One region of the Pseudomonas paeninsulae genome, then DNA from elsewhere that is predicted to be linked to it. Evidence: predicted binding sites of a transcription regulator. Region 1 holds the regulator's gene; each other region holds the start of a gene.
What was found. Region 1 encodes FliA, which starts transcription of late flagellar genes. Its sites were predicted from a motif close to CTAAAGTTTNNNNNNNNNNNGCCGNTAA; they were not measured.
Positions count from the first base shown of each region.

Region 1 (7,872 bases):
TGGCCGTGGCGGCGGCGATCATGATCGCCATGGGTCTGGTGCCCGGCATGCCGCATTTTTCCTTCATCAGTCTCGGTCTGGTTGCCGCCGGCGGCGCCTATTGGATCGCCAACAAGCAGCGCCAGGTCAAGGAAGAGGAAGTGCATGAGGTTCAACGTCAGCAGGAGCTGCTGCCGGCCCAGCGCGCCCAGGAGGTCAAGGAACTCGGCTGGGACGATGTCATGCCAGTGGACATGGTCGGCCTGGAGGTCGGCTACCGGCTGATTCCGCTGGTCGACCGCAACCAGGGTGGCCAGTTGCTCGCGCGGATCAAGGGCGTGCGCAAGAAGCTTTCGCAGGAGATGGGCTTTCTCATGCCCTCGGTGCATATCCGCGACAACCTCGATCTGCAGCCCAGCGCCTATCGCTTGACCTTGATGGGCGTCAGCGTGGCGGAGGCCGAGGTTTACCCGGATCGCGAATTGGCGATCAATCCGGGTCAGGTATTCGGCGCCCTCAACGGGGTTGCCGCCAAAGATCCGGCGTTCGGCCTGGAAGCGGTATGGATCGACCCGGGCCAGCGCGATCAGGCGCAATCGCTGGGCTACACCGTGGTCGATGCCAGTACGGTGGTCGCGACCCACCTCAACCAGGTCTTGCACAAGCATGCGCATGAGCTGCTCGGTCACGAGGAAGTGCAGCAGCTCATGCAGTTGCTGGCGAAAAGTTCGCCGAAGCTGGCCGAGGAGCTGGTGCCGGGCCTGGTGTCGCTGTCGACCCTGCTCAAGGTGCTGCAGGCGCTGCTGCAGGAACAGGTGCCGGTGCGCGACATCCGTACCATCGCCGAAGCCATCGCCAACGTGGCGCCGAAGAGTCAAGATCCCGCCGCGATGGTCGCGGCAGTGCGGGTCGCCTTGGCTCGGGCCATCGTGCAAAGCATCGTGGGACTAGAGCTGGAGCTGCCTGTGATCACCCTTGAGCCAAGGTTGGAACAGATATTGCTAAACAGTCTACAGAAGGCCGGTCAAGGCTCCGAGGAGGGAATCCTCCTGGAGCCGGGCATGGCCGAGAAGCTGCAGCGTTCCCTGGTGGAAGCAGCGCAGCGCCAGGAAATGCTCGGCAAGCCAGTGATCCTGCTGGTAGCCGGACCGGTTCGGGCGATGCTCTCGCGGTTTGCACGGTTGGCAGTGCCGAGTGTGCATGTGCTGGCTTACCAGGAAATCCCGGACAACAAGCAGGTCACCATCGTCGCTACGGTGGGACAGAATTAACCGAGGTAACAGGCCATGCAGGTCAAACGCTTTTTCGCTGCCGATATGCGCCAAGCCATGAAGCTGGTTCGCGATGAGCTGGGCGCGGACGCCTCGATCATCGGTAACCGCCGGGTTGCCGGCGGTGTTGAGCTGACCGCCGCACTGGACTACCAGATACCCGCCGCCCCTGCTCGGCAACCGAACGCGGCGCTGGAAGCCGAGTTGCGCCAGACGCAAGCCCGTATCGCCTCGGCGCAGGCCGAGCTGGTCACACGTACCCAAGCTGACGCCAGCAAGGACCGCCAGCTGTTCGCCGAAGAGCCGGTGGCGCCGCTCGACGATCTGGATACCGCCCTGCGTACGGCTGCGCCAGCGCCAATGACCAGCGGCGACCAGGGCGCGCTCGAGGCCATGCGCTCCGAGTTGCACGGTTTGCGCGAGTTGCTCGAAGGGCAGCTGGGCTCCATGGCCTGGGGGCAGATGCAGACGCGTCGGCCGCAGCAGGCCAATCTCTGGCGGCGTCTGCAGCGCATGGGCTTGCCCGCCGAGTTGTCGCGGGTGTTGCTCGAGCGTGTGGCGAATGTCGCCGAGCCGCGCCAGGCCTGGGGCATGTTGCTCGCTCACCTGGCCCATGCGATTCAAACGCCGCAGCAGGAGCCGCTGGAAGAGGGCGGGGTGATTGCCCTGGTCGGTCCTGCTGGTATGGGTAAAACTACAACCCTGGCCAAGCTGGCTGCGCGTTATGTGCTCAAGTATGGCGCTCAGCATGTTGCCCTGGTCAGTCTGGACAGCTATCGGATTGGCGCCCAGGAACAACTGAAGACCCTGGGGCGTATCCTCAATGTACCGGTGACCCTGGTCGACCCCGGTCAGTCGCTGACCCAGGCTCTGGCCCCCCTGGCGCGCAAGCGCGTGGTATTGATCGATAGCGCCGGTTTGCCGGCCAGCGATCCCGCCCTGCGCATGCAGCTGGAAACCCTGGCCAGTCGCGGCATCAAGGCCAAGAATTACCTGGTCCTGGCGGCTACCAGCCAGAGCCAGGTGCTCAAGGCCGCCTACCACAGCTACAAGCGCTGCGGTCTTTCCGGCTGCATCCTGACCAAGCTGGATGAGGCCACTAGCCTCGGCGAGGTTTTAGGTCTGGCTATTGGCCAGCGTCTACCGGTAGCCTATCTCACTGATGGGCCACGGATTCCGGATGATTTGCAGGTGCCGCGCAGCCATCAACTGGTGAGCCGTGCGGTGGGACTGCAAAGCGCCGAGGACCCGAGCGAAGATACAATGGCCGAGATGTTCGCCGGGCTTTATCAACATCCGGCGCGGCGCGCCGGTTAATGGCCATTGCGGCAATGATTAAGCAATATGCGGCGATGCGTGGTGCCCGGCGGTGGATTGGCGGAGTACCAGCAGCCACATGGTCCCAGTCGAAGTCAGACAAGGTGTATAGATAACATGGGTATGCATCCCGTACAGGTGATTGCGGTGACCGGCGGCAAGGGTGGCGTCGGCAAGACCAATGTGTCGGTGAATCTGGCGCTGGCGCTGGCTGATCTCGGTCGGCGGGTGATGGTGATGGACGCCGACCTGGGGCTGGCCAACATCGACGTGCTGCTGGGCCTCACTGCCAAGCGGACGCTGGCCGATGTGATCAGTGGCGAGTGCGAACTGCGCGACGTGGTGCTGCAAGGCCCCGGCGGCATTCGGGTGGTTCCCGCTGCGTCAGGCACGCAGAGCATGGTGCAGCTTTCGCCCATGCAGCATGCCGGCCTGATTCAAGCCTTCAGCGACATCAGCGACAACCTCGATGTGCTGATTGTCGATACCGCCGCGGGTATTGGCGACTCGGTGGTCAGTTTTGTCCGCGCCGCCCAGGAAGTGCTGGTGGTGGTGTGTGACGAGCCGACCTCGATCACGGACGCCTATGCCCTGATCAAGCTGCTCAACCGCGACCATGGCATGAGCCGTTTCCGCGTCCTGGCGAATATGGCGCACAGCCCACAGGAAGGCCGCAACCTGTTTGCTAAGCTGACCAAGGTTACCGACCGCTTCCTCGATGTCGCGCTGCAATATGTCGGCGCGGTGCCTTACGATGAGTCGGTACGCAAGGCCGTGCAGAAACAGCGTGCGGTCTACGAAGCCTTCCCGCGCTCGAAGAGTTCCCTGGCGTTCAAAGCGATTGCCCAGAAAGTCGATGCCTGGCCACTACCGGCCAATCCGCGCGGCCATCTGGAATTTTTCGTCGAGCGCCTGGTGCAGCAACCTGCCGCGGATACGGCCATATGACAGCAGCTTCTGGACTCCGTATGTACAGCAAGGCTCAGACACAAGACGCCCAGCACCAGTTGATCGAGCGCCACGCGCCCTTGGTCAAGCGGATTGCCTATCACATGTTGGCGCGCTTGCCGGCCAACGTGCAGGTGGATGACTTGATCCAGGCCGGGATGATTGGCCTGCTCGAAGCCTCGAAGAAATACGACTCCAGTAAAGGTGCCAGTTTCGAAACGTTCGCCGGTATTCGCATTCGCGGCTCGATGCTCGATGAGGTGCGCAAAGGCGATTGGGCGCCGCGTTCGGTGCATCGCAATAGCCGTATGGTCAGCGACGCAATTCGGGTAATTGAAGCAAGAACCGGTCGCGACGCTAAAGATCAAGAGGTTGCGGCCGAACTCCAATTGAGTCTCGAGGATTACTACGGCATCCTTGGCGACACTTTGGGCAGCCGGTTGTTCAGCTTCGACGATTTGCTGCAGGACGGCGAGCATGGCGGGCTGCACGAAGACGTCAGCTCCACTCACCCAGAGCCCTCGCGGGAGCTGGAGGACGAGCGTTTCCAGGCGGCATTGGCCGATGCCATCAGCCACTTGCCCGAGCGGGAACGGTTGGTGTTGTCGCTGTATTACGACGAACAACTGAATCTCAAGGAAATTGGTGAGGTTCTGGGGGTTAGCGAATCGCGCGTCAGTCAGTTGCATAGTCAGTGTGCCGCACGCTTGCGGGCACGACTGGGGGAATGGCGAGCGAGCTGATCAGTTAAATCAGCAGGCCGTTGGAAAATCTAGTGAAGTAGTTTTGCAGCGGCCTGTCAGGCCGGTTTCACGATTAAAAGCGTGCCCAGGTGCTGGGTTCGTTTGGGACTGTACGGAGGTCGACTTGGACAAAAACATGAAAATCCTCATCGTTGATGACTTTTCAACGATGCGCCGGATCATCAAGAACCTCCTGCGCGACTTGGGGTTCACCAACACCGCGGAAGCCGATGATGGCACCACTGCACTGCCGATGCTGCAAAGCGGCAGTTTCGATTTTCTGGTGACTGACTGGAATATGCCAGGCATGACCGGGATCGACTTGTTACGTGCGGTACGTGCAGACGAGCGTCTGAAGCAGTTGCCGGTGCTGATGGTGACCGCTGAAGCGAAACGCGATCAGATCATCGAGGCCGCACAAGCCGGGGTGAATGGCTATGTGGTTAAACCGTTCACAGCCCAAGTGCTGAAAGAAAAGATTGAAAAAATCTTCGAGCGGGTCAACGGCTGATGTCTGCCGCGAGGGCACTATGGAACATGACGATTCCGCTCAGGGTGACTTTGAGTCGACCCTGAAAATTCACGCGCGCCAATTGGTGGAAAGCCTGGAACACGGCAATTTTGGCGAAGCGGTGCAACTGATCAACGATATCAACAAGGTTCGCGACCGTGGTCTGTATCACGAGGTCGGCAAGCTGACGCGCGAGTTGCATAACGCCATCGTCAATTTCCAGCTCGATCCACGGGTGCCGCACGCCAAAGAAGTGTCGCAAATCACCGACGCTACCGAGCGCCTGAATTATGTGGTGACGATGACCGAGAAAGCGGCCAATCGCACCATGGATCTGGTTGAACTGAGTTCGCCCCTGGTTAACGGTATCGGCGCCGAGGCACAGAGCCTGAGTGCCGATTGGGGCCGCTTCATGCGAAGGGAAATGGGCGCCGATGGTTTCCGTGACCTGGCCAAGCGAATTGAACTGTTTCTCGCCAGCAGCGAGCGCGACAGCGTTCAGGTGTCGGCCCAGCTCAACGATATTCTGCTCGCGCAGGATTACCAGGATCTGACTGGCCAGGTGATCAAGCGGGTGACGCAACTGGTCACCGAAGTGGAAAGCAACTTGCTCAAACTGGTGCTGATGGCCAGTCAGGTCGACCGTTTTGCCGGTATCGAGCATGACCACGCCGTGCTGCGTGCTGAACAAGAACAACAAAAAGAGCCTTCCCACGGTGAAGGTCCGCAGATTCATGCCGATAAGCGTGAAGACGTCGCATCCAATCAGGATGATGTCGACGATCTGCTTTCCAGCCTGGGATTTTAGGAGCACGTCATATGAGCTTCGGCGCCGATGAAGAAATCCTCCAGGACTTCCTGGTGGAGGCCGGCGAGATTCTTGAACTATTGTCCGAACAGTTGGTGGAGCTTGAAAGCCGCCCGGACGACATGAATCTGCTCAACGCTATTTTTCGCGGTTTTCATACCGTCAAAGGTGGTGCCGGTTTTCTCCAGCTCCATGAGCTGGTGGAATGTTGCCATATCGCAGAAAACGTCTTCGACATCCTGCGCAAGGGTGCGCGGCGCGTCGACTCCGAGTTGATGGATGTAGTGCTGGAAGCACTCGATGCGGTCAATGGCATGTTCACTGAAGTGCGTGAGCGCGTTGCACCGACACCGGCCACGCGAGAGCTGTTGGCAGCCCTGGCGCGTCTGGCCGAGCCGGCTGCGGCCGTTGCGGTCGAAGAGCCCGTTGCCGAGGTCGCTTCTGGCGATATCACCGACAGCGAATTCGAGCAGTTACTCGATGCGCTGACCGAGTCGCCTGGCAAGGTGGCGAGCGCAAACGCAGGCGGTGACGAAATCAGCGATGACGAGTTCGAGTCGTTGCTCGATGAGTTGCATGGCAAGGGGCAGTTCGCTGCACCTGCAGTGGCCGTGGCATCTGCGTCGATCGCAACGCCCGTGGCGCCAGCGCCTGGTGACGAGATCAGCGACGATGAGTTCGAGGCGCTGCTCGACCAGCTACATGGCAAGGGCCAGTTCGCTGCACCTACACCTGCACCTGCACCTGCAGTGGCCGTGGCATGTGCATCGATCGCAGCGCCCGTTGCACCGGCGTCTGGCGACGAGATCAGCGACGATGAGTTCGAGGCGCTGCTCGATCAGCTACATGGCAAGGGCAAGTTTGTCGAGCCGGCCGCGATCGCCAAGGCGCCCGCCGCAGCAGCGGCTGCCGCTCCGGCTAAACCCGCAGTTGCCGCTCAGCCCTTGGCCAAACCCGCAGCCAAGGTTGTTCCGCTGAAAGCGCCGACACCGACGGCCGCCGTCGCCGATAAGGCGCCAGCACCCAGCGAAGCGGAAACCACCGTACGGGTGGATACCGCGCGTCTGGACGAGATTATGAACATGGTCGGCGAGCTGGTGCTGGTGCGTAACCGTCTGGTGCGCCTGGGCTCCAACAGCGGCGATGAGGCCATGGCCAAAGCCGTGTCCAACCTCGACGTGGTCACCGCGGATCTGCAGACGGCGGTGATGAAAACGCGCATGCAGCCGATCAAGAAGGTCTTCGGCCGCTTCCCGCGGCTGGTTCGTGATCTGGCGCGCAGCCTGAAGAAAGAGATCAATCTTGAACTGGTCGGTGAAGAAACCGACCTGGACAAGAACCTGGTCGAGGCGCTGGCCGATCCGCTGGTGCACTTGGTGCGCAACGCCGTCGACCATGGCATCGAAACCCCGGAAGAGCGCGAGGCCGCGGGCAAGTCGCGCGGCGGCAAGGTAGTGCTGTCGGCCGAGCAGGAAGGCGATCACATCCTGCTGTCGATTTCCGATGATGGCAAAGGCATGGACGCCGATCAGTTGCGGGCCAAGGCCGTGGAGAAGGGTCTGCTGGACAAGGACGCGGCCGACCGCCTCAACGAGTTCGAGTGCTACAACCTGATCTTCGCTCCGGGTTTCTCGACCAAGACCGAGATATCCGACGTGTCCGGCCGCGGGGTCGGCATGGATGTGGTGAAGACCAAGATTTCCCAGCTCAACGGCACGGTCAACGTGTTCTCGGTCAAGGGCCAGGGCTCGAAGATCGTCATCAAGGTGCCGCTGACCCTGGCGATCATGCCGACATTGATGGTGATGCTGGGCAACCAGGCCTTCGCTTTCCCGCTGGTCAACGTCAACGAGATTTTCCACCTCGACCTGTCGCGCACCAACGTGGTCGATGGCCAGGAAGTGGTGATCGTGCGCGACAAGGCGCTGCCGCTGTTCTACCTCAAGCGCTGGCTGGTACGCAGCGCTGCCCATGACGAACCGGGCGAGGGCCATGTGGTGATTCTCACCGTCGGTAGCCAGCGCATCGGTTTCGTCGTCGATCAGCTGGTTGGACAGGAGGAAGTGGTGATCAAGCCGTTGGGCAAAATGCTCCAGGGCACTCCAGGTATGTCTGGCGCTACCATCACTGGCGATGGGCGTATCGCCTTGATTCTCGACGTACCGAGCATGCTCAAGCGCTACGCGCGGCGCATCTGATTGTTCGCGGCGTCGCCTGAGGCGGCGCCGTTTAGGAGTGTTTTATGGTGGTCAAGGTGTTGGTGGTGGACGATTCCGGCTTTTTTCGGCGGCGCGT
Region 1 covers NZ_CP141799.1:1,813,190-1,821,061, forward strand. Annotated here, with positions in the region: gene flhA (flagellar biosynthesis protein FlhA) at 1-1,250, shown strand, start outside; gene flhF (flagellar biosynthesis protein FlhF) at 1,266-2,567, shown strand; gene fleN (flagellar synthesis regulator FleN) at 2,676-3,515, shown strand; gene fliA (RNA polymerase sigma factor FliA) at 3,512-4,258, shown strand; gene VCJ09_RS08450 (chemotaxis response regulator CheY) at 4,395-4,769, shown strand; gene VCJ09_RS08455 (protein phosphatase CheZ) at 4,789-5,577, shown strand; gene VCJ09_RS08460 (chemotaxis protein CheA) at 5,589-7,775, shown strand; gene VCJ09_RS08465 (protein-glutamate methylesterase/protein-glutamine glutaminase) at 7,820-7,872, shown strand, end outside.

Region 2 (7,872 bases), 1.3 Mb from region 1:
GTGGGCCTGCTCCTCGACCTGTGATTGATCTAGCCCAGCACGGCACCGAAATAGGCACCGTCCAGCACCAGCCAATCGAACCAGAACGCCTGGTGTGCTGCGACAATCGTCCAGAACAGCAGCTGATAAGACCCCTTGCGGGTTTTATGGCGAAAGATCTGCTGAGCCAACAACGCGCCGGGCCAGCCGCCCAGCAACTCGACCAGATGCAAGCTGTTCTCCGGGATACGCCTGCCGCCATGCAGCGCACGGGCCTTGTCATGCCAGTATTGCCCGAAGCTGATCAGGCTAGCGGCGGCATATGCCACCAGCGCCCAGATCAAGCCCGCACTCAGCAGCAGTTGCAGTGCGCCAAATAGCGGCAGGCCGCCCAATCCGGCAAACAGCAACGACTTAAGGCCGAGGTTCTGAATCGGTCCAGAGGCCTCGCGTTTTGCCCTTGGCTGACTGGGTTTTCGCACCAGCGCAGGTGACGGTTTGGCGGACCGCGGCTTCCGCCGGATGGCCGGCTGATCGAGCGCCAAATCGCCCGCCAGGCGTATATGCTCGGCGCGCAGACGCCCTTGCCGGTCCTTGCCAGCGATATACAGCACCTGGTCGCCGGCTACAGGACGCCGATCGCCACGCATCGCCGAGATATGCGCAAACACCTCGCCACCGCCCTGCTGCGGCTGGATAAAGCCAAAGCCCTTGTCGTCGTCCCAATTGCGCAACAGCCCGCGCTGTTCCATGACGCCAGTCCTTAACTTAAAAGGATCTATTCTAGCGGGCTCACGCGGCGTAGTGACGCGTGAGAAACGCCAGCAATAGCCGATTTACCTGGGCGGCCTGTTCGTTCTGGATCCAGTGACCGCAATCGCTCAGCAGATGTTGTTCCAGGTTCGCGATGCGCTTGGGCATCTGCTTGAGGGTGTAGGCTTCCAGGGTGCCAACCGGGTCCTTGTCGCCGAGCAGGAACATCGCCGGTTGTTCGATGTGCTTGTCAGCCAACGCCTCGGTGCGCTTCCAGTTGCGTTCGAAGTTGCGGTACCAGTTGAGTGCGCCATGGAAACCGCGTCCAGTGAAGGTCTGCAGGTAGTGGTTGAACGCCTCGACATCGCACCAAAGCGGCAATATGCCGGGGTCCTGCATGCCGTCGAACAACCCGGCACCCGCAGGCTTTTCCTGCAGGAAAAAGTCCTTGGGTACGGCGGCAGAGGTGTTGTGCATCATCATGCGCAGGGTGCGCGGGATATCGGCGTCCATTTCCTGCTCGGCAACACCGGGTTGCTGGAAGTGCAGGATGTAATGGAAGCGCTTGGCATAGTGCTGACGCATCATGTCAATCGCGGGCTGCCGGGGCCGCCCGCCAAATGGCACGGCCATGCCAACCACTGCTTTTACCCGCTGCGGCGCCAATAACGCCAGGTGCCAGGCAATCGGCGCGCCCCAATCGTGGCCGACCACGCACGCCTCGCTGTGCCCGAGCAGATCCATGGCTGCCTGGATATCGCCACACACGGTAATCAGGTCATAAGCCGCTGGATCACGCGGCGCACTGCTTTGCCCATAGCCACGCATTTCCGGAATCAGCACTCGATAACCAGCCGCCGCCAATGGACCGATCTGCTGACGCCAGGAGTGCCAGCATTCGGGAAAACCATGCAGCAACCACAGCGGACGTCCATCCGCAGGACCTGCACTGTAGAGGCTAAGCGTGATGCCGTTGACGTCGAGCAGTTGGTGTTCCAGCGAATTCATAACAGGCCTCCATGAGCGGGCATCACTATGACAAAGGCGCGCCAAGCAGCGCGCCTTTTATCAATCCGCCGAATACAGCCTTACACGTTCAACCTTGGGCGGTACTCCAGTCGATCAGATGCAGCTGCCAGGTCGCCAGAATCAGCAGACCGAAACCGATGCGATACCAAGCGAATACCGCATAACTATGGCTGCCGATGAACTTGAGCAGTGCACGCACGGCGATCATGGCGAAGATGAACGAGGTCACGAAACCGATGGCGAACACCGGCAGATCCGCAGGCAGGAACAGTTCGCGGTACTTGTAGCCGGAGAACACCGCCGCGCCGACCATGGTGGGCATCGCCAGAAAGAAGGAGAACTCGGTAGCCGCCTTGCGTGACAGGCCAAACAACAGGCCGCCGATAATCGTCGCGCCCGAGCGCGAGGTGCCCGGAATCATCGCCAGACACTGGGCAAAGCCGACTTTCAGCGCATCCTTCCAGGTCATATCGTCGACGCTTTCGGCGTGGATAACATGCTCACGCCGCTCAGCCCAGAGCATGATCACGCCACCCACTATCAGCGCTGCAGCGACAGTAATCGGATTGAACAGGTATTGATGAATCAGATCGGCAAAGCTCACACCGAGAATCACCGCGGGCAGGAAGGCAACTAGCAGATTGGCGGTGAAGCGTTGCGCTTCTGCCTCCCGCGGCAAGCCAACCACCACCTCGATGATCTTGCGCCTGAATTGCCAAACCACCGCCAGGATCGCGCCCAACTGGATAATGATATTGAACGCCATGGCCCGCTCACCGGAAAAGTCGATGAGATCGGCGACTATGATTTGATGACCCGTACTGGAAATCGGCAAAAACTCGGTAATACCCTCGACAACACCCAAAATAAACGACTGCACGGCGGTCCAAAGATCCATCAACACTCCTAAGGCGCGCGGTATGCACCGCACGAACGACATAAATTATGTGAAACACCATCAACACTTGAACGGCTGTCGGACTCAGACCCTGTGCTTCGGTCCTAATAAACAGGAAAAGCCGGGAAACCCTCAGGTTTTGGCCTGCGCGGCCGAAATGCTATCAGAGACCCAGGTTTTATTGTCTGCATTAGAGCCAACTGATGCAGATTCGAGGAAATTTCGGCATCGCCCAACGCCTCAAGCCAATTGGCGGATGGTCTAGAACAACCAGTGGTGCATTCCGTATATAAGGGACGCGCCCTGCCCCCCCAGATCAAGAACCGAGAGAGCCTTTCTATGAACAGCCTACGCAGTCTGCCTATTAGCCGTCGCTTGTGGCTTATTCTCGTTGTCGCCATCGCCATGTTGTTCATCCTCGGGTCGTTGATGCTGCAACAGGTTAATCGCAACCTGTATGCCGCCAAAGAAGAGAAGACCCAGCACGTGGTACAGAGCGCGGCAGGCATTCTCGCCCATTACCACAGCCTCGAGGCAGCCACTACGCTCAGTCGCGAGGAGGCGCAGAAACAGGCCATTGAGGTGATCCGCGGCCTGCGCTACGACGGCCAGGAGTATTTCTGGATCAATGACCAGACGCCAACCATGATCATGCATCCAACCAACCCCAAACTCGAAGGACAGAACCTTTCCGCCGTCAAGGATCAGGACGGCAAGGCGCTGTTCAATGAAATGGTGCAGATCAGCAAAACCAAGGGCGCCGGCCCAGTGCATTATCGCTGGCCGAAGCCAGGCTCGAGCGACCCGATAGCCAAGGTTTCCTACGTTAGCTTGTTCCAGCCCTGGGGTTGGATCATCGGTTCGGGCGTGTATGTCGATGACGTGCAGGAGGAGTTCCAGGCACAAGCCTTACGCGCACTCGCTATCGGCATTGCGATCGCTCTGCTGATGACCCTGCTGGTAACCCTGATCTCGCGCAGTATTGCCCGGCCCCTGCAGGAGCAGGTCGACGCCATGGCCAACATCGCCAACGGTGAAGGCGACCTGACCCACTCCATGGATACCAACGGCAATGACGAACTGACCGCCTTGGCCAGACACTTCAATGCCTTTACCGAAAAATTGCGCCACGTGATCCGCCAGTCACTCGACTCTGCCGGTGCACTCGATCAAGCCGCTCGCTCGCTCGGTAGCATTGCCCGTGAGGCCCAGCAGCATGGTCAGCAGCAATCTCAGCAGATGGAACTCGTGGCCACCGCGATCAACCAGGTAACCTATGGCGTACAAGACGTCGCGAAAAATGCCGAACATGCGTCGAGCGAAGTACATGCCGCCGAAGCCCAGGCGAGCCAAGGCCAGCAGAACATCGACGCCAGCCTGCGCCAGATCAGCCAACTGTCTGGCACGATCAATCAGGCGGTGGAGGTGATTCAAAAGCTGGCTCTAGAAAGCACGCAGATAGGCAGCGTTTTGGAAGTAATTCGCTCGATTGCCGAACAGACCAACCTCCTCGCCCTCAATGCTGCGATCGAAGCCGCCCGCGCTGGCGAACAAGGTCGCGGTTTTGCCGTGGTCGCCGACGAAGTGCGTTTGCTGGCTCAACGCACCCAGCAATCGACCGCTGAAATTCAGGGTATGATCGAGCGCTTGCAAGGCAATTCCGAAGCTGCAGTGAAAGTCATCAATGAAAGCAGCCGCGCGTCACAGCTCACGGTCGAGCAAGCCAGCCTGGCCGGTGAGAGCCTGGGGCAAATTGCCCAATCGCTGCGCAACCTCACCGGTTTGAACGCCTCGATCGCCAGTGCCACACTACAGCAGTCGCAGGTGGTTGAAGATATCAACCAGAATGTCACCCAGGCAGCCGGTTTAGCACACAGCAACGCACTCGCTGCTGAACAATCCAGCGAGTCCAGCCAACGCCTGGGCCAACTGGCTGAGCAGCTCAATCAATTACTGGGCCAGTTTCGCGTATGAGGGAATGAATGAGCGGCATGGAACATCAGGAAGTCGACCTCGACCGACCGCAGAATCAGGATTTGATCTGGGATCTGGACAGCATGGCTCGACGCGAGCTGGCTGAGAGCTTCATCAAGTTGTTCGAAAACCGCTTGTGCGTCTATTCCGAATCCGTGCGTCAGCTCTACACCAATTACAACCTGCACTTCCCCCACGATCAGGGACGCAAAATGGTGGTACTGCCCAACCCCTATGCGTTCCATGACACCCTGCATGGCATCGAAGCACACGCAGTACGCAAAACCGGGCTCTGCGTATTGCCGGGCGTGGTACTGGGGAAACCGGGCCTGCTGTTATCCACACGGATAACAGACGGTGGCTCCGCGCCGAAAACCATGCCGTTCAAGCGCGCATTGGCGCAAATCATCAGCAATCAGAAGAAAGCCGGCGACGTTTTTCTGCCCATCATGATGAAAGGTGATCTGCGCGAGTTTGATCAACAGATGCCATATATCCACTTGCACCGCTTGCAGGTCAGCCACCTCAGCCGATTGTCCACGTTCGAGCGCGACGATATTCAGCAGACCATCACCCGTAAACTGCTAATGCTCTATCGCCAAGCTGACAGTCTGGCGTGTTAGCGCCAGGTCCGCTCCCACAACGCTAGATACCGGCTCATCCAGCTAGACCACCAACCCCGGCTGACTCTAATGACGATGAGCAGTCCCTCAGGACTTGGCCAGCCGAGACAACGCGATCAGGGCTTTCACTACGACTGGGGGCAACGGCTCGAGTCGCGCGGGCATACATCAGCGACGCACTGAATTCATGCAACCAACACACTGGCCCAGGCCAATAACAAACTGAGTGAGACAACCACGGTTAGCGGCATACGCAAGCTCGAGTACCAGCGTGGAGCCAGCCCCAACTTGACCGCATGCACATCAGCAAAATGAAGACCTACGAACGCGATCAGAAGTGTCGGCAGGGCCAACCCCATTGGCATTCCTGCAGAAATAGCCAACCAGCCGAGCAATGGCGGAATCACCGACAAGCCTAACTGAATCTGCGCTTGCTCATCGCTCTCCTCGGCCCGTATCGCCAGGCCCCAATGGATCGCCCCCATAAAAGCCAGGATCAAGGCTGCGAAATCCAGCAACGCCTCTAAAACGAAGGGACGCCAACCCAATGGAATCACCCAGATTCCCAGCGCACCACTAACAAAGGGTAGCAACCCGGCATAACCGAGCAAAATTGCCAACTGCGGTGGTTTTTCGGCCTCAAAGGGGTGCATTGCCTACTCCTGACTTTCGGTTTAATGCCACGACCGTCTGCTACTTATCCATGTGTTGAGCAAAGGCCAAGTATTAGCAATGGAACAGCCCAGGCTTTCCAGCCTGAGAAAAATTAGTAAAGGCAGCTTGCCATCAACCATCCAGCTTGGCATAAAGTCAGAAAACAAGAACGCAACAAGGAAGTGTCTGATGCGTGTGCTCCGTATAGTTGCCAGCGGGTTCCTAGTGCTTCTGGTTTGCGCTCTGGCTCTGGGTTTCTACTTCATTGCCTACCCCAACCTACCCAGTTACCAGAAGCCGGACAAGCTCCACTACCTTAACCAATGGAGCGACGAGCAGCGCCAGACGTATTACTACACACCTCAGGGCACTCAAGTTAAAGGCTTGCGTTACGACTGGTTCAGCGCCCTTGAGTTACCCCTGAGTAGAGACAAATTTTCTGCGCCCGACTACCTGGCGCGCTTTGGCTTTCTAGTCGATCCCGACCAGAAGCCGACAGAATTCAACCCCGCCAATCTGCCTGTTGGCTTTGCCCGCCATGAAGATAGCGAGACGTCCACTCATTACCTGGATATAAGCTGCGCGGCCTGTCATACCGGCGAGTTGCGCTATCAAGGACAGGCCGTGAGGATCGATGGAGGCGCAGCGCTGCATTCATTGGCCTCAACCGTGCCTACGTTGAGAGGCGGCAGCTTTGGCCAGTCACTCGGCATGAGCATGGCCTTCACTTACTATAATCCCTTTAAATTCAAGCGTTTTGCCAAGGCCGTACTCGGTGAACGCTACCCGCAAGACCGTGATCAACTGCGCCAGGACGTCAAAGTCGTACTTGATCGCTTGCTCGGTACGGCATTCAACGACTGGCATCGCGGCCTCTACCCGACCGAGGAAGGTTTTGGCCGTACCGATGCCTTTGGCCGCATCGCCAACAGCGTCTTCGGTGATGCTATCGACGCCAGTAATTACAGGGTCGCGAACGCCCCGGTCAGCTACCCACAAGTCTGGGATATCTGGAAATTCGACTGGGTACAGTGGAATGGCTCAGCCATGCAGCCCATGGCGCGCAATGTCGGCGAAGCTCTAGGCGTCGGGGCAACATTGCAGCTACTGCAAGCTGACGGACATCCTGTGCCAGACGCTGAGCGATACTCGTCAAGCGTACGCCTGCGCGACCTGTACGTTCTGGAGGAAGCCCTCAAGCAGTTGAAGCCACCGGCTTGGCCCGCGGATATCTTCGGCAAGATCGACCTGCCACTGGCCAGCCAGGGTCGCGCCCTGTTCGCCGAAAACTGCGCCTACTGTCACGCCCCCGATCCCAAACCGCGCGCCGAACGTCTGGCGCCGGCACGCGATCCCGAATGGCGCATGCGCATCGTGCCAACCGACATAATCGGCACAGATCCAACCACCGCCGACAATATTGCCGATCACCGCTTCGATATGAGCAAACTCGGCTGGACTAAAGCGGAGCTCAGCAAGCTGGATGTCCGCCTTTTCGGCACGAGCCTGGATGACGTTGATCTGCGCAGTATCTCCAGCGCCAAGGGCCTGGCCTACCTGACCGCCTATGTCGAAAACCGCGCCTACCAAAACGAAGAGATCCAACCTCGTGAACGCTGGCGCATGAACGGCTACGGCCTACCTATAGGCGTGCAAGAAAAACGCGGTTACAAGGCCCGGCCACTGCACGGCATATGGGCCACCCCACCGTTCTTGCACAACGGTTCGGTTCCTACATTGTTCCAACTGCTATCACCCCTTTCGGAGCGACAAGCTCAATTCTGGGTCGGCAGCTTCGAGTACAACCCGAAGCATCTCGGCTTCGACAGCGGCAAATTCCCAGGTGGCTTCTTATTCGATACCAGCATCAGCGGCAACAGCAACCGCGGCCATGAATTTCGCGAAGGTTGCCGCCAGGACGGCGTGATCGGTCGTGCATTGCAACCTGAAGAGCGCTGGGCT
Region 2 covers NZ_CP141799.1:3,124,541-3,132,412, forward strand. Annotated here, with positions in the region: gene VCJ09_RS14295 (MmcQ/YjbR family DNA-binding protein) at 1-24, shown strand, start outside; gene VCJ09_RS14300 (DUF1294 domain-containing protein) at 30-731, opposite strand; gene VCJ09_RS14305 (alpha/beta fold hydrolase) at 772-1,740, opposite strand; gene VCJ09_RS14310 (undecaprenyl-diphosphate phosphatase) at 1,829-2,659, opposite strand; gene VCJ09_RS14315 (methyl-accepting chemotaxis protein) at 2,999-4,633, shown strand; gene VCJ09_RS14320 (hypothetical protein) at 4,642-5,256, shown strand; gene VCJ09_RS14325 (DUF3429 domain-containing protein) at 5,442-5,909, opposite strand; gene VCJ09_RS14330 (di-heme-cytochrome C peroxidase) at 6,100-7,872, shown strand, end outside.
Region 2: VCJ09_RS14315 (methyl-accepting chemotaxis protein) is a predicted target of FliA. The motif match lies at 2,791-2,818, and genes of this name have one in related genera.

Region 3 (7,872 bases), 1.5 Mb from region 1:
CAGCCAGAGCAGCGCCCTGCAAAGCGTCTCCGGCCGAGCCTTTGCGCCCATGACCGTGTATCGCCATACCCGCGCGCTGAGCGCGCAGTGGATGGCGATGTAGTCGATCGACTGCAGCGCCAGCAACGCGCCCGCCCACAGGCAAAGCCACAGCAGCGCGGCCATCAGCAAACCGAAACGCAGACCGTGGCGCAGATTCTGCCGCGCCTGTGCCAGGCGGCCGCCCCATAGGGTGGCCGGGCAGGCGGCGGACAAGCGGCGCGTTATCCAGCCTACCCAAACACCAAGCGATCAGCGCAGCGTCTCCAGCATCCGGTAGTACCACATGCCGGCGGCCAGCATCGGGTTGCCGAACAGATCACCCAGCGGCACCTTGATCTGCTTGCAGGCGGCGAAAGTGTCGAACTGGCCGAGCGTGCCGGTCAGGGCGTTGGCCATGATCTCGCCCATGATGTGGCTGGTGGCGATGCCGTGGCCGGAGTAGCCCTGGCAGTACCAGACATTGTCCGAGAGCTTGCCCAGCTGGGGAATGCGGTTGATCACGATGCCCATGGCGCAGCTCCACTGGAAGTCGATCGCCACCCCCTTGAGCTGTGGAAAGGTGCGCTCGATGCCCGGGCGCAGTTCGGCGGCGATGTCTCGCGAGTCGCGCCCCGAGTAGTTGCAGCCACCACCGAACAGCAGGCGCTTGTCGGCGGTCAGGCGGTAGTAGTCGAGGACGAAACGGCAGTCGTAGACGGCCAGGTCCTGGGGGTTGATCTGCTCGGCCAGCTCGCCCAGCGGCGCGGTGGTGACGATGCCGCCCATGGCCGGGAAGATCAGGCCCTTGAGCTGTTTCGCCTCCAGCTTGTGGTACACATCGCCGGCCAGCAGCACCTGTTTGGCGTTGACCCGCCCCCCTGCAGTGACCACCGCCGGGTTGGCGCCATGGACAATCTGCAGCACCTCGGAATGTTCGAAGATCAGCGCGCCCAGGCTCGCTGCTGCCTTGGCCTCACCAATACACAGGTTCAGTGGGTGCAGGTGCAGGTTGCGGGTGTTCTTCAGCGCGCCGCAATAGAGGTCGCTGGCCAGATGGTTCTGCGCGCCGGCGCGATCGAGCAGGGTTACGTCGCTGGCCATGCCATGGCGCACGGCTTCGGCGTGAGCGGCCTCCAGCTCCTGCATATGCACCGGCTTCATCGCCGCATGCAGGTGGCCGTGTTTGAGATCGCACTGGATAGCGTACTTCTCCACCCGGTGCTTGATGATGGCGTGCCCACGCCAGCGCAGGTGCCAGATAAAGTCATCGACCTCCTCGCCGAGCTTGTTGCGCATCTGCTTGCGCATGGCCGCGTCGCCCGACAGGCTGCCGGTGACCTGGCCGCCATTGCGCCCGGTGGCGCCCCAGCCAATCTTGTAGGCCTCGACGATGGCCACCTTGAGGCCGCGCTCGGCCAGTTCGACGGCGCTGGCGACCCCGGTAAAACCACCCCCGATGATCACCACATCGACATGCACCTCGCCCCTGAGCGGCGGGTAGTCGGTTTCCTGGTTGAGGCTGGCGCTGTAGTAAGACGGGCAGCGCTCGGCTGCGGGGATCACGGCATTGATAGCGGCGGTCATGGGGGAAATTCCTTGTGTGCAGGGTGGAAACCGCGCAGCGTTTCCCACCCCCGAAATTCGGTGAGTCTCAGGCCTGGCCCGAATGCGATCCGGTAAAAGTCCGCACGGCTGCCTGCTCGATTGCTTCGCGGCTAAAGCCCCACCCACAGATGGCGGATCGTGGGAGGGGCTTTAACCGCGAAGCGTGAAGGGATCGGATCAGGCGTTGCTCAGGTACCAGCGCCAGTCTTGTTCGCCGACCTCGGCCATGAACTGACGGTACTCGGCGCGCTTGATTGCCAGGTACACGCCAAGAAACTCGTGGCCCAACGCTTCATGTGCCCAGGTTGACTGCTCCAGGGCCTGGATCGAGATCAGCCAGTCGGTGGGCAGCAACTCCTTGGCCTGGGCATAGCCGTTGCCCTCGATCGGTGCGCCCGGATCGAGCTGCTCGCGGATGCCCCGATGAATACCGGCGAGAATTGCCGCCGCTGCCAGGTAAGGATTGGCATCGGCGCCACAGATGCGGTGCTCGATATGCCGGGTAATGGCCGGCCCGCCAGGCACGCGCAGGCTCACGGTGCGGTTGTCCACGCCCCAGGTCGGTGCCAGCGGCGCGTAGCTGTTGGCCTGGAAGCGCCGGTAGGAGTTGGCGTTAGGGCAGAACAGCAACAACGAGTCGAGCAGGGTCGCCAGCATCCCCGCGACCGCCTGGCCCAGCAGCGGCGTGCCGGCAGGCTGCTCGCTGGCGAACAGGTTGCGACCCTGCTCGTCGGCCAGGCTGACATGCATGTGCATGCCGGTGCCGGCCAGGTGATCGAACGGCTTGGCCATGAAGCAGGCCTGCATCCCGTGCTTGTGTGCCACGCCCTTGACCAGGCGCTTGTAGCGTACGGCCTGGTCCATGGCCTCGAGTGCGTCGCCGTGTTCCAGGGTGATCTCCACCTGACCCGGCGCGTATTCGGAAATCGCCGTGCGTGCCGGGATGCCCTGCAGCTTGCAGGCTGCGTAGAGGTCTTTGAGAAACGGTTCGATCTGTTCCAGCTCGCGCAGGCCATAGACCTGGGTACTGCGCGGACGGCCGCCGTCACGGTCGAGCGCCGGCTGCGGACGCCCCTGGCTGTCGCGCTGCTGGTCGAGCAGATAGAACTCCAGCTCGCAGGCCATCACCGGGTGGTAGCCCTCGGCCTTGAGTCCATCGATCACCCGCGACAGTAGGTGCCGTGGGTCAGCGACTGTGGCCGGCATGCCTTCGCTGGGGTGCATGCTGACCTGCACCGCGGCGGTGGGAATCTGCCGCCAGGGCATGCGGGTCAGGCTGCCGGCCAGTGGGTAGGCGCGGCAGTCGATGTCGCCAACCTCCCAGACCAGGCCAGTGTCCTCGACGTCATCGCCGTTGATGCTCAGGCCGAGGATGGTGCTCGGCAACGGCCGGCCAGTGGCATACACGGCAAGCAGCTCGTCGCGGTGCAGCAATTTGCCACGCGGCACGCCATTGGCGTCGAGGATGAATAGCTCGAACAGTTCGATATCGGGGTGTTGCGCCAGGAATTCCTGGGCATCTTGCACGGAGGCGAATGGCATGGGGCTCTCGTTAGCGCCAAGGGGCGCACGTCCGGTCGATGGCGGCCGGACACAATCATCGGAAGGGCTGCACACGGGTGCAGTCGACTTATTCAGACTAGAACGACAGCGCTATCCGGTGGGCGGGCATGACGGCAATGCCATAACGCCCAGAACGCGAGGATTTCAGGCAGCAACGGACTGAGCCGATCGGCGCCGAAGAACAGTCGTTCCCGTCGAGACGGAAAGAACAGGGGCCGAAACAGACAACTCAGGGGGGAACTCATGACTGAAGAGGCTCGCACAGAGCCAAGTGACAGTTAAATCCGACTTTTCACATGTTCAGTTGTGGCAGCGCTAAACATTCGACTCGACTGCAGGTTAGCTGCCTGCACGCAAAGCGCCTGTGGCCAAGCGGTTGCTCTGGTGCAAGGGCCGCGCCCGTGGCTGACGGCTTGCGGCATGTCCCATCGCCCGCCCTCGCGGCGATGCAGGCCGCAGGAAGGGCCGCGGGAAGGCGCTAAGCGCCTAGGGCTCCGGCTTGTAACCCAGGCGCAAGCCGCCCCAATGGCGGCCCTGCACCTGAATCGGCACGGACAGGTCGTGCATCAGCTCGCCGGTGTCGCGCATGTAGGTCTGCAGCAGCAGGGGTTTCTGGTGACTGCCGCAACGGATGCCGGTACGGTCGTTGAACAGGCGCTTGCTGCGGCTCTTCGCCGTATCGCGTACGCGATCGCCACTGGGCGGGTGGTTGAAGGCATTGTTGTGGGTCGGCACGTAGCCTTCCGGGGTGCTGACGATGGCAAACACCAGACCTTCGTGGCGCGCCAGCAGCGGTTCCTGCAGCGCCGGCAAGACTTGATCGGCGTAGCGGTCGAAGCGGGTCTGGTACTTGGCCGGAAAGCTGCCCGGAACCGGCTGGTAGTGACGGTCGAAGAGGTCGTCGAGGCCAACCCGGCCGCCCAGGATGTCGGCCTCGAACTGGGCGGCGATGCTCGCGGCTCCTTCGCAGGCAAGGTCATAGATGCGTTGGTGATAATCGTCCAGCCCCACCGCGGCGAGCTGCTCGCTGACGGTCTCGGCCTGGCCGACCAGGCGCCCGGCGGCATCTCCCAGCTGACGGGTCTGCGCCTCGCTGGCATGCACGTCGCCGCGCAATTGCTCGACGGCGACGAACAGGCTGGCCAGACGCTCGTGATTGCTCGCGGCGCCGGCGCTGATCTGCGCCACCTGGTTTTCCACATCCACGGCCAGCTCGGCGATACCGTGCAACTGCCCGCCAGTCTCCTCGACCTGCTGCGCGGTCTGATCCAGTTCACTGGCCTGTTCCTGAATATGCGCCACTACCGCCGTACTCTGCTGGCGGATATCGCTGACCATCTGGCCGACTTCCTCGGTGGCCGTGGCGGTGCGCGCGGCGAGATTGCGCACCTCATCGGCGACCACCGCGAAACCACGGCCCTGCTCGCCGGCGCGCGCCGCTTCGATGGCGGCATTGAGCGCCAGCAGGTTGGTCTGGCTGGCAATCGACTGGATCACCTGAGTAACCTTCTCGATCTGTTCGGTGCGGCTGCTCAGGCCGTCGATCAACTCGCGGCTGGCCGCCGTCTGCGCGCTCAAGCGCTGCATCCGGGCAATCGCCTGGAGCAACGCCTGCTGACCGTCGGCACTGCTCTGACGCACGGTCTGCGCTGACTTCAGGGTCTGTTCGGCACGCCGGGCACTGTCCTGTTCGGTGTGGGTGATCGCGTCGGCACCCTGGCTGATCTGCTCGACCGCGAGCAACTGCGACTTGAGTTTATCGGCCAGTTGCTGCACCGCATGCGCCACCTGGGCGGCGGACAAGGCGTTATGGCAGGTGTGCTGCGACAGGTTTTGGCTCAGCTTGGCGAAATCCGTGCTCGCCGCGCTATTTGCCGACGCCGCAGCGTCGCCACGCCGCCAGGGGCCGAACCAGGGCCACAGGGCCAGCAGCAGGAACAAGCCAATGCTCAGGTAGCCAGGCAGCTGGAATTGCTGGTAGGTCATGATCACGGCGACCAGCCCGAGTATGTGCATGACGCAGGCGGTGGGAGAGCGGGTAACGGCAGTGCTCATGACGGACCTCATCGTTTTTATTCTGGCGAAACCGGGGCCAACTGCAGCCTTACTCGCGCAGCTGCCGCTCAAGTGCCTGAGCCGTACGCGCACTGCGGGCGAATCACTCGCCTACTCACTGAATCGGCAGGTGCGGGACTATCTGTAGACGACCAGCAGCCGGTCTCGGCAACCCCGCGCAGCGGAGGTTGATTCGATCACTCTTAGCCACGCCAGACCATGACACTTTGGTCGCACACGGCTAACCGGAAAGGCGATGGCGCTGGATAAACCCGCGGTCGAGGTAATCCTTCCAGCGCCCGAACAGTTGCCCATCGGCGCTGTAGCCACGCCAACTGAGCAAGGCGCCGCCATCGCCAGTGGCAAGCAGCGCCAGACTCTGCCGCTGCGCGTGATAGTCGCGCAGCGGCAAGCCACGCAGCGCCGCGTTGAGGTTGGCCGCCAGCACAGGCGCCTGACGCACCGAATACACGCCGCTCTTGCGCGCACCAGGCAGGCTGGCGCAATCGCCGACGGCAAAAATGTGCGGATGGGAGTGGCTTTGCAGGGTCGCTGCGATCTGCACGAAGCCGCCTGCATCGCAGTCCAAGCCGCTCTGCGTCAGCCAGGGCAAGGCCTGTGCGCCACTGGCCAGGAGCAGGCGCGGGCCACGCCAGACCGGCGCCATCCCGCTGGTCAGGCAGTCGCCGTCGATGCGGCTGATCGGGCAGTCTTCGCGCACCCGCACGCGGCGCTGGCGCAAATGGCCGAGGGCGCGCATGCGCAGGCCCGCCGAGTGTCCGTCCAGCAATGGACCGCGGCAGAACAGGGCCAGCTGCGGCACCTGATCGGCCAAGGCCAGGGCCAACTCGACCCCGGCCGCGCCACCACCGAGAATCGCCACTGGCTGCGGATCCGCCTGCCAGTTCTGCCAACCGCTGAGAAAGTCGGCGAAGGGTTTGACCGCCAGCACCTGCATGCCAGCACTCTGTTGCGGCGGGCAGGCGACTTGACCGCCCACATTCAACGACAGCCAATCGGCATTCAGGCTGCGGCCATCGGCTAGTTGCACCTGTTGCTGCACGGCAGTCAGTGTTTCGGCTGCGCCGACAATCAGCTCGACCTTGGCCGCCCGGCACAGTGGCGCCAGTTCGATCTGGCAATCCGCGGCGACGTGCCGCCCGGCCAGCAAGCCCGGCAGCATGCCCGAGTACCAGGCCTCATGCCCGGCGCTGAGCAGGGCAATGCGCCCAGGCGGCCGCTCGACCCGCGCCCAACGGCGCAATACGCCGAGGTGGGCGTGGCCGGCACCGATCAATAGCAAGTAGTGGTTCATCGAACCGAGGATTCCATTGATTTACGGCTGAAACAGTGCTGCATGGTAAAGGCTAAGCACCTCGTCTGTCGTCAGGCGATAGATGCGCTCAACAGTTGTGAAAATATCGAGCGCAACACAGCAGCGGGTGTTTTTGCCGATCCGGAGGGTGTATCGCCGTAGGCAGTGCACCGTGGTTCAGCGGCGCGGCATAAAGCTGGCGGGTTGTCGCTGCGCTCCGAACGGAACGCCGCCCGGGCTGCCCTTCGCACGGACGGGCTGCCAAATTTGCAGCGGCCGCAGTCAGCGAGAGTTTTTTCACCCGCTCTCAGGGTTTGACACGCAATTGCGGCTCGGCAAAATAACTCTCGACCGACTCGCCGGTGTTGTCGCTGTCGGCGGCGAAGACCACCCCGAGAATACGCCGCGGCGCGCTGCCGAAGGCGGCGATGGCGTCGGCGCGCAGATCGCGGCTCTCCGTCAGCCACTGCCCGAGCGGCGCTTCTGGACCACGCAGTGCGAGCATTTCGACCTGTTCGGTGTAGGCGCTGCGCGCATGGGTACCGGGGGCCACGCGGTTGTCCCAGACGTAGCTGAGGGTCGCCGCCGGCAAGCTGGAGTCGTAGAAGGTGCGCGCCAGACGCAGCTTCTGTCGGGTCAGGAACGGCAGGCTGGCCAGCGGGTAATCCAGCAACACATAGACCCGCGCGGCATAGTCGTCACCCTCACGGGTGGCGAAGCGTGCCTTGGCCAAGTGCCGCTCGCTGCGCCATTGCCAGCTCAGCTGCCAGGGCTGGTCGCCGGGCAGATCGAGCGGATGCAGCAAGCCGCCGGCTGCCGCGTCGGCCTGGATGCGCAAGACGGCGCGCCCGTCCTGCTCGACCAGGCTGCGCGCCGAAGGCTTGAGTTTAGGGATATCCGCCAGGCGCCAGGGCGCCGACCACTCGTCATGCGGCGGCCCGGCGGTCCAGGCCGTCAGCGCGTTCTGCGCCTGAGCCAGCGGTGCCAGCAGCGCCAGACCGAGCAGCAGTGCACGCATCAGTTTCGTCTCCAGGCATGGAAACGCTCGACCCAGCGCAATAGCCCTTGCGGTGCATGGCCGCGCTTCCATTCGCCGGCCGCGTACTTGTTGGCCTCGGCCATGGTCGGGTAACTGTGGATGGTGCCGAGAATCTTGTTCAACCCAAGGTTGTGCTTCATCGCCAGCACGTATTCGGCGAGCAGCTCGCCGGCATGCTCGCCGGCGATGGTCACACCGAGAATCTTGTCCTTGCCCGGTACGGTGAGCACCTTCACATAGCCATGGGCGGCCTCGTCGGCAATCGCCCGGTCGA
Region 3 covers NZ_CP141799.1:295,122-302,993, reverse strand. Annotated here, with positions in the region: gene VCJ09_RS01310 (hypothetical protein) at 1-103, shown strand, start outside; gene VCJ09_RS01305 (NAD(P)/FAD-dependent oxidoreductase) at 292-1,593, opposite strand; gene VCJ09_RS01300 (glutamine synthetase family protein) at 1,804-3,168, opposite strand; gene VCJ09_RS01295 (methyl-accepting chemotaxis protein) at 3,676-5,175, opposite strand; gene VCJ09_RS01290 (FAD-dependent oxidoreductase) at 5,486-6,559, opposite strand; gene VCJ09_RS01285 (DUF3047 domain-containing protein) at 6,867-7,577, opposite strand; gene VCJ09_RS01280 (FAD-dependent oxidoreductase) at 7,577-7,872, opposite strand, start outside.
Region 3: VCJ09_RS01295 (methyl-accepting chemotaxis protein) is a predicted target of FliA. The motif match lies at 5,365-5,392, and genes of this name have one in related genera.

Region 4 (7,872 bases), 1.9 Mb from region 1:
ATATCAACGAAACCACCCGCTACGCCGACCTGATCCTGCCCCCCACCGGACCGCTGGAACATGATCACTACGACATGACCTTCAACAGCTTCGCCGTGCGCAACGTCAGCCGCTTCAACGAACCGGTGTTGGCAAAACCGGCCGGTGCGCTGCATGACTGGGAGGTTTTCGTTGGCCTGGCCAAGGCTTTCGCCAGCAAGATTGGCGTTGAGCTGAAACCGACCATGGCGCCCGATCAGATGATCGATTTGGGCCTGCGCGCGGGTCGCTATGGCGACCAGTCCGAGTACAAACTGTCCCTGGCCACGCTTCGTGAGCACCCGCATGGCATTGACCTCGGGCCGCTCAAGCCGAACCTGGCCGAACGTTTGAACACTCCAGGAAAGCAGGTGCAGGCCGCTCCGGCCTTGCTCCTGAGCGACTTGCCGCGCTTCGCCGCGCAGCCCGTGGTGAAGGCGGGTGAGTTGCTGCTGATCGGTCGTCGTCATGTGCGCAGCAACAACTCCTGGATGCACAACTATCACCGCCTGGTGAAAGGCAAGCCGCGCCATCAACTATTGATGAATCCAGAGGATCTGGCCCTGCGTGGTCTGAGCGATGGTCAGGTTGTGCGGGTGCGTTCGCGGGTCGGGGCCATCGAGGTGGAAGTGGCCGCCAGCGAGGAAATGATGGCCGGCGTGGTCAGCCTGCCGCATGGCTGGGGCCATGCGCGACCTGGGGTGAAGATGGCCATTGCCAGTGCCCAGCCGGGCGCCAGCGCCAACGACCTGACCGACGAGCGCCAGCTTGACGCCTTGTCCGGCAATGCTGCGCTCAACGGCGTGCCGGTCGAGGTTTGCGCTGCCTGACTCCGGATTGCGCACCGCTATGCGCGGAGTCGTGCGCACGAATGGCCTTTTATCCACTCGACGGGGTCCTTCGGGCCAAGACCAAGCATTGCGCTCGGCTTTTCGTTACAATGCCGCCATCGTGCCGACCCGTGAGTCGGGAAGTTAAGTCCAGAGGTGCCCCATGGATATCATCGAAACCATCAAAGAACAGATCGCCAACAACACCGTTCTGTTGTACATGAAAGGCTCGCCGAATGCCCCGCAGTGCGGCTTTTCCTCCAAGTCCGCACAAGCCGTGATGGCCTGTGGTGAAAAATTCGCCTATGTCGACATCCTGCAGAACCCGGAAATTCGCGCCAATCTGCCGAAGTACGCCAACTGGCCGACCTTCCCGCAGCTCTGGGTTGGCGGTGAACTGGTTGGTGGCAGCGACATCGTGACCGAGATGTTCGAGAAGGGTGAGCTGCAGACCCTGATCAAGAGCGCCATGCAAAAAACTGACGCCTGAGTCGGTTTCTTGTAAAGAAACCCCGCTGCGGCGGGGTTTTTTGTGCGCGGAATTTTTCGCCAAGGCCACGGCAAGTCGTTTCATTCGGGCCCTGAGCTTGAATAAAAAACGGGAGCCTGAGGCTCCCGTTATCATGCAGCAAGCAGGCTGCTACTCGTCCATCTGCGACTGCAGGTAGTTCTGCAGGCCAACTTTATCGATCAGGCTCAACTGGGTTTCCAGCCAGTCGATATGGTCTTCTTCAGAGCAGATGATTTCTTCCAATAGCTCGCGGCTGGCGTAGTCGCCGGTGCTTTCGCAGTAGGCAATCGCAGCTTTCAGGTCGATGTGGGCCTTGTGCTCGATCTTCAGATCGCATTCGAGCATTTCCTGGGTGTTTTCACCGATCAGGATTTTGCCGAGATCCTGCACATTCGGCAGACCTTCGAGAAAGAGGATGCGCTTGATCAGCTTGTCCGCATGCTTCATCTCGTCGATGGATTCGTGGTACTCGTGCTCGCCGAGTTTCTTCAGGCCCCAGTCTTCGTACATCCGTGCGTGCAGGAAGTACTGGTTGATGGCGACCAACTCGTTACCGAGGATCTTGTTCAGATGCTGGATGACTTTCTTATCGCCTTTCATGGTCTGAGCTGCCTTGCTGGGAAAGTTGATAGGAAATTTTGGGCCGGGTAATAGCGTCTGTCAAATCTAAGTATTTGAAATTTAGGCAGAAATAAATATTAACAAGAACGATTTTCCTCCGCATCCAGAGCCTAAGCTCTTGAATTGCGGACATAAAAAACCGGACGCGAGGCCCGGTTGTTTTACATCGTCTGACTCAGGCCGCGACAAAATTCGCTGGATAGGCCAAGGCGACCTGACTGCTCTGCACTTCGCTGAGGGTTTCGCGAACCACTTGCTTGGCCAGGCAGGCACATTTGCCGCATTGGCTGCCGACACCGAGGGTCGTGCGAACATCACGGTAACTGCAGCAACCTGCAAAGATTGCGTCGCGGATCTGGTTGTCGGTGACACCTTCGCAGAGGCAGACGTACATAAATAAGACTCGTCGCATGGCAGTGGTTGTTGAGTTGGATACTAATGCTAATGAGAATGCTTGTCAAAACTATATTTCAGGCTGGCGTTCTAAGTCCTGTGCCGCAGGCGAACGGTCGAGGTGGGGTGGGTCAAACGCCCCGGGCCGGGGGTCGGTAAAGCGGTGGGCGAGGCTGAAAATCGCGGTGTATGATGGCCGGCCCTGGTGGTGCGGGCGTTGTCATCATGCTGCCGTCAGGCGGCTTCAAGGTTAAATTGGCTCGCACCTGATCCCCATGACTCAAGGAGATATTCAATGAGCGTACTCGTCGGTAAGAAAGCCCCTGATTTTGATGTTGCTGCGGTGCTCGGCAATGGCGAAATCGTCGACAGCTTCAGCCTGTCCTCGGCAATCAAGGGTAAGTACGGCCTGGTGTTCTTCTATCCGCTGGACTTCACCTTCGTTTGCCCATCCGAGCTGATCGCTTTGGATCGCCGCATTCCCGAGTTCCGCGAGCGTAACGTCGAAGTGATTGGCGTGTCGATCGACTCGCACTTCACCCACAATGCCTGGCGCCATACCCCGGTAGACAAGGGCGGCATTGGCCCGGTCAGGTACACTCTGGCGGCCGACATCAATCACGCAATCTGCAAGGCCTATGACGTCGAGTCCGAAGACGGCGTGGCCTTCCGGGGCGCGTTCCTGATCGACTTGAATGGCGTTGTGCGTTCGCAGATCGTCAACGACCTGCCGCTGGGCCGCAACATGGACGAGCTGCTGCGTCTGGTCGATGCCCTGCAGTTCACCGAAGAGCATGGCGAAGTGTGCCCGGCCAACTGGATGAAAGGTGACAAAGGCATGACCGCCTCGCCGGAAGGTGTGGCCAAGTATTTGGCCGAGAACGCCGACAGCCTGTAAGGCATTCTGCGTGGCACAAAAAAACCGGCTCGCTGCCGGTTTTTTGTGGTTTTTCTGTAGGAGCCAGCGAGCTGTCGTCCTACAGATTGAACACAGGTTTCAGTCGTCGAAGTCGTGCCAGCCGCCCATTTCCTTCCAGCGGTTGACGATGCCGCAGAACAGTTCGGCGGTTTTTTCGGTGTCGTAGCGCGCCGAGTGGGCTTCGCGGCCATCGAAGTCGATATCGGCGGCCTGGCAGGCTTTGGCCAGTACGGTCTGACCGTAGGCAAGGCCGGCGAGGGTGGCGGTGTCGAAGCTGGAGAAGGGGTGGAAGGGGTTGCGCTTCATGTCGCAGCGCGTGACGGCGGCATTGAGGAAGCCGAGGTCGAAGCTGCTGTTATGCCCCACCAGGATCGCCCGCTTACAGCCGTTGGATTTCAGCGACTTGCGCAGGCTACGGAAGATCTCGGTCAGCGCGTGTTCTTCGCTGACGGCCATGCGCAGCGGATGATCGAGTTTGATCCCGGTGAAGTCCAGGGCCGCCTGTTCGATATTGGCGCCGGCGAAGGGCTCGACGCGGAAAAACAGGGTGTGCTCGGGGTAGAGGAAGCCGCTTTCATCCATGCCGATGGTGGTGGCGGCGATTTCCAGCAGGGCATCGGTGGCGCAATTGAAGCCGCCGGTTTCCACGTCCACCACGACCGGCAGGTAGCCGCGAAAGCGTTCCGCCATCGGATGACGCGAGCCGCTGCCGGCATTAGGGTGATCCAGTTCGGTGTCGAAATGTTCGCCGCTCACTCGTTTTCCTCCAGCAGGCGCCAGCGCAGTTTTTCACCAGCGCGCAGCGGGATTACGGTTTGATCGCCCAGCGGTAGTTCGCCAGGTACGACCCAGTCTTGACGAATCAGGGTGATGGTCTCGCTGTTGCGCGGCAGGCCGTAAAAGTCGGGGCCATGCTGGCTGGCGAAGGCTTCGAGTTTGTCCAGGGCATTACGCTGCTCGAACGCCTCGGCATACAGCTCGATGGCGGCATAGGCGCTATAGCAACCGGCGCAACCGCAGGCGGCTTCCTTGGCGTGCCGTGCATGTGGCGCCGAGTCGGTACCGAGGAAGAATTTCGGGTTGCCGCTAGTGGCGGCGTCGAGCAGGGCTTCCTGGTGCACGTTGCGCTTGAGAATCGGCAGGCAGTAGAAGTGCGGGCGGATACCGCCAACCAACATGTGGTTGCGGTTGTACAGCAGGTGATGGGCGGTGATGGTTGCGCCGACGTTGGCCGATGCGGCATTGACGAACTCGACTGCGTCGCGGGTGGTGATGTGCTCGAACACCACCTTGAGGGTAGGGAAGCGCTCGACCACCCGGCTCAGTTGCTCGTCGATAAAGAATTTTTCGCGGTCGAATACATCGACTTCACTGCGCGTCACTTCGCCGTGCACCAACAGTGGCAGGCCGACTTCGGCCATGACTTCGAGGGTCGGGAAGATCTTGTCGATGCTGGTCACGCCGGAATCGGAGTTGGTGGTGGCACCGGCCGGGTAGAGTTTGGCGGCATGCACAAAGCCCGAGGCCTTGGCGGCGCGCACATCGGCCGGGCTGCTCAGGTCGGTGAGGTAAAGCACCATCAAGGGCTCGAAACGACTGCCTGCCGGGCGTGCGGCGAGAATCCTCTGGCGGTAGGCATCGGCCTCGCTGGCATTGCGTACCGGCGGTACCAGATTGGGCATGATGATGGCGCGGGCGAAGGTCCGGGCGGCGTCTGCGACTGTGTGTGGCAGCACGGCGCCATCGCGCAGGTGAATATGCCAGTCGTCGGGACGCAGCAAAGTGAGGTGGTCGGTCATGGATGTTTCCAGGCGGGCATAACGTGCCGGGAATGCTACCGGAAAAGCCCTGTCAGGGCACGCCGAAAGCGGCTCGTGTGCGATGAGCTGTCGCGGTTAAAACCAGGTCGAACAACCGTGCAAACGGAAATCCAGGTGCGCGCGCCGGTTTCGCTGAGCCTGCTGGCTCAATGTAAGCCTCAAGTTTTGCCCGGCGGCACCGATAGTCAGGGGGTACGTGGTATTTCCTGGAGTCTTCCGTGCGTTCGTCCTCACTCGCCCTATTGTGCTTGTTGGCCAGTCAGCCAGCGCTAGCCATCACCTTCCAGACCCGTTTGGAAAAGGTCGAGTGGGCGGTTGCGGGTGATCAGTTCGAGTGCCGCCTGAGCCAGCCGATCACCGACTTCGGTGCAGGAATCTTCGTGCGCCGGGCTGGCGAGCAGGCGACCTTTAATCTGCAGGTACCTGAACGCTGGCTGGGCGTCGGTTCGGCAACGCTGCTGGCGGCTGCTGCCCCTTGGCAGCCAGGGCGCGGCGATATCAACCTGGGGGCGGTCAGGGTTGGCGACGGGGAGATGCCTTTCAGTAGCACTCAGGAGCAGGCCAGTCGTCTGCTCACCGGCTTGCTTGAGGGGCGTAGCCCGTTGATCCGCCATCGCACCCGGCAGGCTGGCGATAGCCTTGAAGTGCGCTTGCTGCCGGTCAGGTTTCGCAAGGCCTACAACGATTACCTGGCGTGTACGGCCAAGCTGTTGCCGGTCAATTTCGAACAAATCCGCCAATCCCATGTCGGCTTCCCAGGCGGGGGTGTGGACTTGGCGCCGCAGGCCAAGGCCAAGCTGGACATCATTCTGAGTTATCTCAAGGCCGACCCCAGCGTCAATCGTATCCAGCTCGACGGTCATGCCGATAACAGCGGCAATCGCCTGACCAATCGTGATCTGTCGCGGCGACGCGCCCTGGCGGTGATGGAGTATCTGCAAGCCAATGGCGTGTCGGCCGAGCAGATCACCTTGCGCTTTCATGGCGAGCGTTACCCGCTGGCGCCGAATAACAGTCAGGCCAATCGGGCGAAGAATCGCCGGGTAACCATGGGGTTGGCCCGGGTTGCCGAGGCGGATGAAACGCCTGAAACCCCGCTGTAGCGCTACCTGCAGCGGCGCTCTCAATCGCTGCGAGTGGGGCGGGCCGACTGCCGGCTGTGCCGCTTCGTCGTCACAGACTGTCGCAGTGCTGTAAATCATCTTGCGTGACCAGTAGAATCACGGGTTTTCCCGAACAACCCCGTGGAGTTGATTGGCATGGCCGACGTAAACAAGGTAGTCCTGGCATATTCCGGTGGCCTGGACACTTCCGTGATCCTCAAGTGGCTGCAAGACACCTATAACTGCGAAGTGGTGACCTTCACCGCCGACCTCGGCCAGGGCGAGGAAGTCGAGCCGGCACGCGCCAAGGCCAAGGCCATGGGCGTCAAGGAAATCTACATTGACGACTTGCGCGAAGAATTCGTCCGCGACTTCGTCTACCCGATGTTCCGCGCCAACACCGTCTACGAAGGCGAGTACCTGCTGGGCACCTCCATCGCCCGTCCGCTGATCGCCAAGCGCCTGATCGAGATCGCCAACGAGACCGGCGCCGACGCCATCTCTCATGGTGCCACCGGCAAGGGTAACGACCAGGTACGTTTCGAACTGGGCGCCTACGCGCTCAAGCCAGGTGTGAAAGTCATCGCCCCATGGCGCGAGTGGGATCTGCTGTCGCGCGAGAAATTGATGGACTACGCCGCCAAGCACGAAATCCCGATCGAGCGCCACGGCAAGAAGAAGTCGCCGTACTCCATGGATGCCAACCTGCTGCACATCTCCTATGAAGGCGGCGTGCTGGAAGACACCTGGACCGAGCATGAAGAAGACATGTGGAAGTGGACGGTGTCCCCTGAAGCTGCGCCGGACACTGCGACCTATATCGAGCTGACCTACCGCGCCGGTGACATTGTCGCCATCGACGGCAAGGAGCTGAGCCCGGCTACCGTATTGGCCGAGCTGAACCGCATCGGCGGCGAGAACGGCATCGGCCGTCTGGACATAGTCGAAAACCGCTATGTCGGCATGAAGTCACGTGGCTGCTACGAGACCCCCGGCGGCACTATCATGCTCAAGGGCCACCGCGCCATCGAGTCGATTACCCTGGATCGCGAAGTCGCGCATCTGAAAGACGAGCTGATGCCGAAATACGCCAGCCTGATCTACAACGGCTTCTGGTGGAGCCCAGAGCGTCTGATGCTGCAGCAGATGATCGACGCTTCCCAGGCCAACGTGAACGGCGTGGTACGCATGAAACTGTACAAGGGCAACGTGATCATCACCGGGCGCAAGTCCGACGATTCGTTGTTCGATGCCAATATCGCCACCTTCGAAGAAGACGGCGGCGCGTACAACCAGGCCGATGCCGGTGGCTTTATCAAGCTCAACGCGCTGCGCATGCGGATCGCGGCGGGCAAGGGCCGTAAGCTGCTCTGATAACGTGAGCGGTGTATCTGCTCGTGAGTGATCGCGAGCAAACTCGCTCCCGTAAAGCGCTCGCCAACCCCGGCCACTGGCCGGGGTTGTGCTTTCTACAGACCGTTACCAACGGCCAGGAATGAGGAGAAACCTGATGAGACTGCTGCACACCATGCTGCGAGTCGGCGATCTGGATAAATCCATCGCCTTCTACACCGACGTGCTGGGCATGACCCTGTTGCGGCGCAAGGACTATCCGGACGGCCAGTTCACCCTGGCCTTCGTCGGCTACGGTGACGAA
Region 4 covers NZ_CP141799.1:3,731,454-3,739,325, reverse strand. Annotated here, with positions in the region: gene VCJ09_RS17270 (molybdopterin oxidoreductase family protein) at 1-848, shown strand, start outside; gene grxD (Grx4 family monothiol glutaredoxin) at 1,012-1,338, shown strand; gene bfr (bacterioferritin) at 1,489-1,959, opposite strand; gene VCJ09_RS17255 (bacterioferritin-associated ferredoxin) at 2,156-2,374, opposite strand; gene VCJ09_RS17250 (peroxiredoxin) at 2,669-3,271, shown strand; gene rnt (ribonuclease T) at 3,371-4,048, opposite strand; gene pyrC (dihydroorotase) at 4,045-5,091, opposite strand; gene VCJ09_RS17235 (flagellar protein MotY) at 5,331-6,215, shown strand; gene VCJ09_RS17230 (argininosuccinate synthase) at 6,372-7,589, shown strand; gene gloA (lactoylglutathione lyase) at 7,726-7,872, shown strand, end outside.
Region 4: VCJ09_RS17235 (flagellar protein MotY) is a predicted target of FliA. The motif match lies at 5,270-5,297, and genes of this name have one in related genera.